2 regions of the Bacillus sp. 37MA genome follow, and region 2 is predicted to be linked to the other one. Evidence: riboswitches for the same ligand, from Rfam matches in the RefSeq annotation. Region 2 holds a riboswitch; the other holds the start of a gene.
The links. A riboswitch is a leader RNA that binds a small molecule or an ion and turns the genes downstream of it on or off. The one in region 2 is predicted to bind S-adenosylmethionine.
Positions count from the first base shown of each region.

Region 1 (4,433 bases), 1.3 Mb from region 2:
ATAGGCGGCAGTCCGAATAAAGTACCTGAGCAATATGATTGGCGTACGCCGTTAAACGAAGCAGCGATGATAACAGCTCCTGTGTTCATTATTCACGGGAGGCTTGATGACAACGTATCCGTAGAACATGCATATCGTCTTGAGAAAAAGTTGGATAAGGCAGATATATTATATTTTAACGAGTATGATCATTACATACCACCTGCTGTAAATCGCAAAATTGTCGGGAAAATTGCAGTATGGATGAAAGAAAAAGGGAAGGGGAATGTATGATGGGCATGCCAATGGAATTAAACACAATGATTGTCACGAAAGGAAATGAAACGAGAGAAGAAGAAAACAGATTTGTATTAACAAAGAACGGCTACCGTCTGTATCCAATAGGCATTCCGATTGCCGTATACAAAGTGAAAGACAGTGAGCAAAGCGGGATAGCAATTATTGAAAAAGTGGAGTGGCAAAATGATACGACAACCATTACGTATACACTTGTATCATTAAAATCAACGAATTAATATGAAAACCCTCCTGACGAACAGGAGGGTTTTCATATTTACATTTTAGGTCCGCCAAGTACTTCGATGTCAGAAGGAACACCGGTGAATTTTTTGAAATTAGCACGGAATTTAGCAGAAAGTTCCTGTGCTTTGACCATGAACGCTTCCTGATCAGCCCATGATTTACGTGGAATTAATACATCATCAGGCACGCCTGGTACTTGAACTGGAATATTGAGACCGAATACTTTTGTTGTGTATGTTTCAACGTTATTTAGTTCTCCTTCAAGTGCTGCTTGAATCATCGCACGTGTGTATGAAAGCTTCATACGTTGTCCTGTCCCGTATTCGCCGGCTGTCCAGCCTGTGTTCACAAGGAATACCTGCACGTTATGCTCGTCAATTTTTTTGCCAAGCATTTCTGCGTACACGGTTGCAGGAAGCGGAAGGAACGGTGAGCCAAAGCATGTTGAGAATGTAGCTTCCGGGCTTGTAATGCCGCGTTCTGTACCGGCAAGTTTTGATGTGTATCCACTCAAGAAATGGTACATAGCCTGCTCTTTTGATAACTTGCTGATTGGAGGCAAAACGCCGAATGCATCAGCTGTTAAAAAGATAATTGTATGTGGGTGACCCGCGATGCTTGGATCAATAATATTCTCAATTGATTGAATCGGGTAAGCCGCACGCGTATTTTCAGTTAACGAGTTATCAGCGTAATCTGGAATGCGTGTATCATGATCAAGGATAACGTTTTCGAGAACAGAGCCGAAACGGATCGCATCGTAAATTTGCGGTTCTTTTTCACGTGTCAAGCCAATTGTTTTTGCATAGCAGCCACCTTCAATATTGAACACACCGTTTGCAGACCAGCCATGCTCATCATCCCCAATCAAGCGTCGGTTCGGGTCAGCAGAAAGCGTCGTTTTGCCTGTGCCGGAAAGACCAAAGAACAGGGCGACATCACCTTCGTAGCCGACATTTGCCGAGCAGTGCATGGACAATACGTTGTTTTCTGGCAAAAGGTAGTTCATCACGGAGAAGATCGATTTTTTCATTTCTCCAGCATATTCTGTTCCACCGATTAACACGACGCGTTGTTCAAATGAAATAATGATGAACGTTTCAGAATTAGTGCCATCCACAAGAGGATCAGCCTGGAACGTCGGAGCAGATAAAACCGTGAATCCCGCTTCATGCGAGCGGAGCTCTTCTTCTGTCGGACGGATGAACAATTGGTGAGCAAACAGGTTGTGCCACGCGTATTCATTGATGACCTGAATGGGCAGGCGATGTTTATGATCTGCACCGGCAAAGCCATTGAAAACGAACAGTTCATCTTTTTCTTTTAAATGGCGTAGGACTTTATCGTACAAGTTATTAAACTTTTCTTCAGAGATCGGTTGGTTCGAGCCCCAATCGATTTTATCCTTTACGGCCGCTTCTTTGACGGTAAATTTGTCTTTTGGAGAGCGTCCTGTATATTTGCCTGTTTCGGCGCAAACCGCACCGGATGCGGTTAAAATACCTTCAGCGCGTTTGAGTACCTTTTCTACGAGTACAGGTACAGAAGGCTGTTGTAATACATTTGAGCCTTTCAGCAGCTCGACGATTTCGCTGGAAACAGTTAGAGAGTTCATATTTGTACAACCATCCTTTTCGAAATTTTTATATGTGTTGTGATTAAGATGAAATTAGTATAACACATTAATATTAATAATCTATACTAATTAAAGAGATTTTTATATTTTAATGAATTTTTTTGGTTTTTGGGGTTTAATCAGTGTACTATATTAATAAGAAAGGGTGATATTGGATCATATAAAGTTTCTCTTCCGTCCGATTCAATGGGAATTTACTGACCGTTCATCTGCGACAAATGATGCTGCACATATAACTTATCTTTTTTTCTAAGGAAAATCGGTTGACATGATGAATGATCTTTCGTAACATTGACACTTGAACGGATACTCTTATCCTGAGCCGGTGGAGGGACAGGCCCTGTGAAACCCAGCAACCTGCCGTATAAAACGCGGAAAAGGTGCTAAACCTGAGCAAGGATCAACCTTGGACGATAAGAGTGAAAGGCCCGAGTAAAAACAACCTTTCCTCTCTCTATGCCGGGAGAGTTTTTTTATTTTCCGGATCATCGGGGGAATATGAGTACCGTACCCATACTGATTTAAAGGAGGAATTTTTTCATGACAAAACAGCGTCGCCTGTTTACATCAGAATCTGTAACAGAAGGACATCCGGATAAAATCTGTGATCAAATTTCCGATGCGATACTTGATGCGATTCTTGACAAAGACCCGAATGCCCGAGTAGCAGCGGAAACATCTGTCACAACGGGGCTCGTACTCGTTGCCGGGGAAATTACCACTTCATCTTATGTGGATATTCCAAAAATCGTTCGTGAAACGATAAAAGAAATTGGGTATGTACGTGCAAAATATGGATTTGACTACGAAACAGCTGGTGTATTGACATCGATTGATGAACAGTCACCCGATATTGCAGCCGGTGTAAACGTAGCACTCGAAGCACGTGAAGGCCAGATGACGGATAAAGAAATCGACGAAATCGGTGCCGGTGACCAAGGCTTAATGTTCGGTTACGCATGCAATGAAACAGCGGAATTAATGCCGCTGCCCATTTCACTCGCACATAAACTTGCACGTCGTCTGACACAGGTACGTAAAGATGAAGTGCTTGAATACCTTCGTCCGGATGGTAAAACGCAAGTAACGGTTGAATACGATGAACATGGTCAGCCGGTTCGTGTGGATACAATCGTTATTTCAACTCAACATCATCCAGAAATTACACTTGAGCAAATTCAAAAAGAAGTTCGCGAACATGTCATTAATGAAGTCGTACCGGCTGAATTGATCGACAGTGAAACGAAATTTTTCATTAACCCGACAGGCCGCTTTGTGATCGGCGGACCACAGGGGGATGCAGGTTTAACAGGCCGCAAAATCATCGTTGATACGTATGGCGGATATGCTCGTCATGGCGGTGGGGCATTCTCTGGTAAAGATCCGACGAAAGTAGACCGTTCTGCGGCCTATGCAGCTCGTTACGTGGCAAAAAATATTGTGGCTGGGGGTCTTGCGGATAAATGTGAAGTTCAGCTTGCATACGCAATCGGTGTAGCACAGCCGGTATCGATTGCTGTTGACACATTTGAAACAGGTACAGTGTCAGAAGAAGTTCTTGTTGACCTAATTCGCAAAAACTTCGACCTTCGTCCAGCAGGAATTATTAACATGCTTGATCTGCGCCGTCCTATTTATCGTCAAACAGCGGCATACGGCCACTTTGGGCGTACGGACGTGGATCTTCCATGGGAACGTACGGACAAAGCTGAGCTTTTGAAATCAGAAGCAAAATAATAAAAAGCTGCCTGAAAGTTATTTGACTTTCAGGCAGTCTTTTTTTTATGATGGTATGCTTTTATGACAGCTGATGGGATCTACCAATAAATGATCGGATCACAGGTTAAAAACGCAACGTTCATTTCCATACTTTTGTTAGCATATCTTGTACATCATTTTTGAATGGATTTATAATATTGTCCTTTTTCCGCATACTCGCGGACGATTCGTTCCATATCTTTCCGGTCCTCTTCAGTAACATCGCGAATGACTTTAGCGGGACGCCCGAATGCCATTGTGTTCGGTGGGATGATTTTGCCAGGCGGAACGAGGCTGCCGGCACCAATGAACGCACCTTCACCAATTTCAGCATTATCTAAAATGATGGACCCCATGCCGATGAGTGCACCTTTTCTAATTTTGCAGCTATGTAAAAGAACTTGGTGGCCGATCGTCACATGATCTTCTAATACGAGCGGGTTGTTTGGACTTTGATGCAGGACGGAATTGTCTTGAACGTTGACTCGATTTCCAATAACAGTTGGGGCGACGTCGC
Region 1 is NZ_KB889752.1:2,335,034-2,339,466, reverse strand. It holds gene A3M5_RS0112930 (alpha/beta hydrolase family protein) at 1-273, shown strand, start outside; gene A3M5_RS0112925 (DUF2584 domain-containing protein) at 273-515, shown strand; gene pckA (phosphoenolpyruvate carboxykinase (ATP)) at 554-2,137, opposite strand; SAM riboswitch class I at 2,468-2,578, shown strand; gene metK (methionine adenosyltransferase) at 2,699-3,895, shown strand; gene A3M5_RS0112910 (gamma carbonic anhydrase) at 4,051-4,433, opposite strand, start outside.
Region 1: it holds a riboswitch for S-adenosylmethionine, as region 2 does, so the genes downstream of both, metK (methionine adenosyltransferase) here and A3M5_RS0120200 (hypothetical protein) in region 2, are expected to answer to the same signal.

Region 2 (4,433 bases):
AACAAACGTGATGTGAATCAATACTTGAAAAAGCAGCAAAAGGATGAACCGATTAACACAGCACTTGCCGATGCTTTGAAAAATTTAAAATTATAATGAGCAAAAACCGTTCCTAATTATTATCAAAAAATAATAATTAGGAACGGTTGTTTTTTTTCGGGAAAGGTGCCTATAATTATTATAATGTCTAGCTAAGGACGCTCTTGGTTCGAGGACCTCGCGATGTGAGTTATGAAGGCAGTACGATTAACGTCGTACTTTTAGTCTTCGTGTTATCCAAATGTGTATTTCCAATGAACAGGTGTCTTCGCTTATATTTAATGAAAATGTAAACCAGGGGGGAAACTAAATGCCAATTAACATACCATATCAGCTACCGGCACGTGAGGTTCTTGAAAAAGAGAATATTTTCATTATGGACGCGGATCGTGCTCGGATGCAGGATATCCGCCCGCTCAATATCCTTATTTTGAACTTAATGCCGGAAAAAGAAAAAACGGAAGCTCATTTGCTGCGATTGCTCGGCAATACACCGCTGCAAGTAAATGTTTCGTTTTTATATACAGCGACATATGAGTCAAAAAACGTAAGCAAATCACATCTTGAGCAATTTTATACGACACTAGAAGAAGTGAAAAGCCGCCGCTACGATGGACTGATTATTACAGGCGCACCGGTTGAGCTGATGGATTTTGAAAAGGTTAACTATTGGCCGGAATTACAGGATATTATGAATTGGGCAAAAACAAATGTCACATCGACATTGCATATTTGCTGGGGTGCCCAGGCAGCGTTGTATCATCATTACGGCATTGATAAATATGAACTACCGGGTAAATGTTCTGGTATATATAAACATACGATTACTGACCCGACTATTAAATTGTTACGCGGTTTTGACGACGAGTTTTATTCGCCGGTATCGCGTTATACAGATGTGAGTCAGGAAGCGATCGAAGCAAATGAAGACTTGGTTTTGCTCGCATCGTCACCGGAAGCCGGACCGCTTCTCATGATGTCAAAAGACGCACGAAACATTATGATCACTGGCCATTTGGAGTATGACGCGACTACGCTCGCAGAAGAATATGAGAGAGACTGTGCCAAAGGTATCGATATCGCGATGCCAGAAAACTACTTTCCAGATAACGACGCATCAAAACGCCCACTAAACAAATGGCGCTCGCACGCGCATTTGCTCTACTACAACTGGCTTAACTACTATGTCTATCAGGAGACGCCGTACGAGTGGAAATGAAAGGGTAAGACCCGAAAACCTGTCCATAGCTGATGGATAGGTTTTTTGACGTACAGGATGTACTAACAAAGGTGTTGCGACAGACGTCGCGTTTATAGCCTTTGATCTATCGATATGGGTGGTCATGAAATGAGATGAATGGTCAGAAATCGGTATGGGTGATCATCATTCAATAAGAAAAGCGCCACCGACACTGATCGGGGCGCTCAACAATTAATAAAATGACTCGAGTCTGTCTTCGAATACCGGAATGCGGCTCCGAATTTCGTCAATCGCATCAAAGTCAATTTCACCAATCAGCATTTCTTCCTCTTTACCTGCTTCTGCAATCACTTCGCCCCACGGCCCAACAATGATCGAATGTCCGGCGAATTGATTATCTGGATCAGAGCCTACACGGTTGCACGCAACGACATACGCCTGGTTTTCAATTGCTCGGGCAATTAACAATGTGCGCCAATGATCGACACGAGCGAGGGGCCACTCTGCCGGTACAAACAACACACGTGCGCCATTTAAGACGTGCTTTCGGAACCACTCTGGGAACCGAATGTCATAGCAAATAAATCCGGCCATTTTTTCGCCGTCCAATTCAAACAGTCCGTCCGTATCACCCGCAGCCAAATACTTTTCTTCGTTCATCAAACGGAACAAATGCAATTTGCTATACTCTTTTACGACCTCACCGTGATGATTCACAATGATCATCGTGTTTTTCACGCCGTCATCCGTGTCATTTGCAATCGAACCGCCAACGATATGCATTCTATATTTTTTCGCTGCATCAGACAAAAATGCTTTTGTCCGCGAAGCACCGGTATCAGCGATCTCATCAAGCCGCGTTAAGTCGTAACCAGTCGTCCATAACTCGGGCAAGACCGCGAGTTCACACCCTGCTTCATGTGCTTTTTTCAAATAGTCTGCCGCGCGTTTATAATTCAAATCTGGATTACCAAAGGCGATGTCTATCTGTAAACAAGCTATTTTCATTTCCCTAGCCTCCGCTTCTTTTTGAAAATTGTATCATGGTTGACAGAGAAAATGAAACGTGCCATAATCCATCTTACATAATAAACGGACAATTTAATACATCTTATCAAGAGCAGGTGGAGGGACAAGCCCGATGACACCCGGCAACCGACCTATTTTTAGGCACGGTGCTAAATCTTGCAGTTACGGCTGAGAGATAAGAGGAATACATAGACGAATCCCTCTTCCATATTCTCAGGAAGAGGGATTTTTATATTTTAAAAGGGAGGGCTTGCCATAGCAGTCGCAGAAAAAATAAAACAGGAAAAAGAGTTGAAAATCACATTAGGCAATTTATACAATACTATTCAACCGCAACAAGGAGAGCGAATCATGGTTATCGGCGGCTCAGAAACATTAACGGCGCGATGTTCAGATGCCGGTGCGATTGTCCTGCCCGTAGCTATCTTTTCACAAATAAAGCAAAATGAATTTGATACAGTCGCGGCTCCGCTGTCGATTCACGGATATGCAGAAGGAGCACAGTGGACGGCACAGGCATACGATGTGCTCAAGGTAGGCGGCCGTTTCGTCGTCGATTTCGCCGAAGCAAGCTCACTTCCACCCGCTTCCGACTTTCCATACGCGGAAACACTCCCAGGCTACTGGGAGCGTTTGAAAGCGGTCGGCTTTACGACGATTTTATTTCAGCAGCTGACGGCTCAGAACGCGCGTGAAGCTGTTTTAAATGGTTGGACGGAACTCATGATAGCTGAATTTCCTGTTATTGTTAACCGCTTCATTGCTGTAAAATAACCATTCCCAAACAAGTGCCGCCCGTATTATGATGAATGTAGAACATTGTGAAAGGTGGCACCACGTGAACATTTTTTACCGTAAAACAACCTACAATAAAGATCAATTTTTCACTCAATATACAGTACTGACGAAAAATGAACCGCATCATGCCTTGCTTGAAAGCGGACGCGGAGGACGCTATAGCTTTGCAGGAATGAAGCCATCGGCTATTGCGACGTCTACAACTGAAGGACTTCTTTTGCAAGAAAAAGGGCAAGAGAAGCTGTTTAAAGGGAACCCGCTTCATATGTTGATCCAGCTTTTAAACGAGCGAAACATATCGAAACGGGATGATCTCCCAGACTTTCAAGGCGGTGCGGTGGGCTGGATCAGTTACGATTATGTCCGGTTCATTGAAGTGCTCCCTAGGGTAGCGAAGCAAGACATTGACCTTCCCGATGTACAGTTTTTGCTGTTTGATGAATGGGCGGCATTCGATCATGAAACGAACGAATTATTTGTCATGAAAATGGGTGAAACGGATGAGGGACTGGATGAATTATTCGCTAGTTGGCTTGATTTGGCTGAACCAACCAATAATTGGTCGCAAGCTAAATCGAAAGGCAGTACGGACGTATCGTTTCCAGAAGAGCTGTTTAAACATGCTGTTGAGCAAGTGCGTGAATACATTGCGGCAGGAGATGTATTCCAAGTCAATTTATCAGTGCGCCGGTCGAAAGCACTCGATGTGCCGCCGCTTGCCGTTTATGCAAAGCTGCGTGAATTGAATCCATCGCCGTATATGGCGTACATTCAAACACCTGATTTTCAAATTGTGTCAGGATCGCCGGAATTGCTCGTGAAAAAAAATGGTACTAAGCTCTCGACACGCCCAATTGCTGGAACACGCTCTCGCGGAAAAGATGATATGGAAGATGAGCAGCTTGCAGCAGAACTGATCAACAATGAAAAAGAGCGGGCGGAACATGTGATGCTTGTCGATTTAGAGCGAAATGATCTCGGCCGTGTGTCCCGGTATGGCACGGTTGAAGTAAATGAATTTATGGTCATTGAAAAATACTCACATGTGATGCACATCGTCTCAAACGTGCGCGGCGAACTCGCTGAAGGTAAAACGAATGCGGATGTCATCGACGCAGTCTTCCCTGGTGGCACGATTACCGGTGCACCTAAAGTGAGGACGATGGAAATTATTGAAGAGCTTGAACCAGTGCAACGGGGTATTTACACAGGATCGATCGGCTGGATTGGCTATAACGGCGATATGGAGCTGAATATTGTCATCCGGACGATGCTTGCGGCAAACGGATATGGCTATGTGCAGGCAGGAGCCGGCATTGTCATTGATTCTAAACCGGAATACGAGTATAAAGAGTCGCTTAAAAAA
Region 2 is NZ_KB889752.1:3,672,056-3,676,488, forward strand. It holds partial or broken gene A3M5_RS26255 (DNA topoisomerase III) at 1-96, shown strand, start outside; gene metA (homoserine O-acetyltransferase MetA) at 350-1,258, shown strand; gene A3M5_RS0120195 (carbon-nitrogen family hydrolase) at 1,472-2,248, opposite strand; SAM riboswitch class I at 2,349-2,451, shown strand; gene A3M5_RS0120200 (hypothetical protein) at 2,621-3,043, shown strand; gene A3M5_RS0120205 (anthranilate synthase component I family protein) at 3,108-4,433, shown strand, end outside.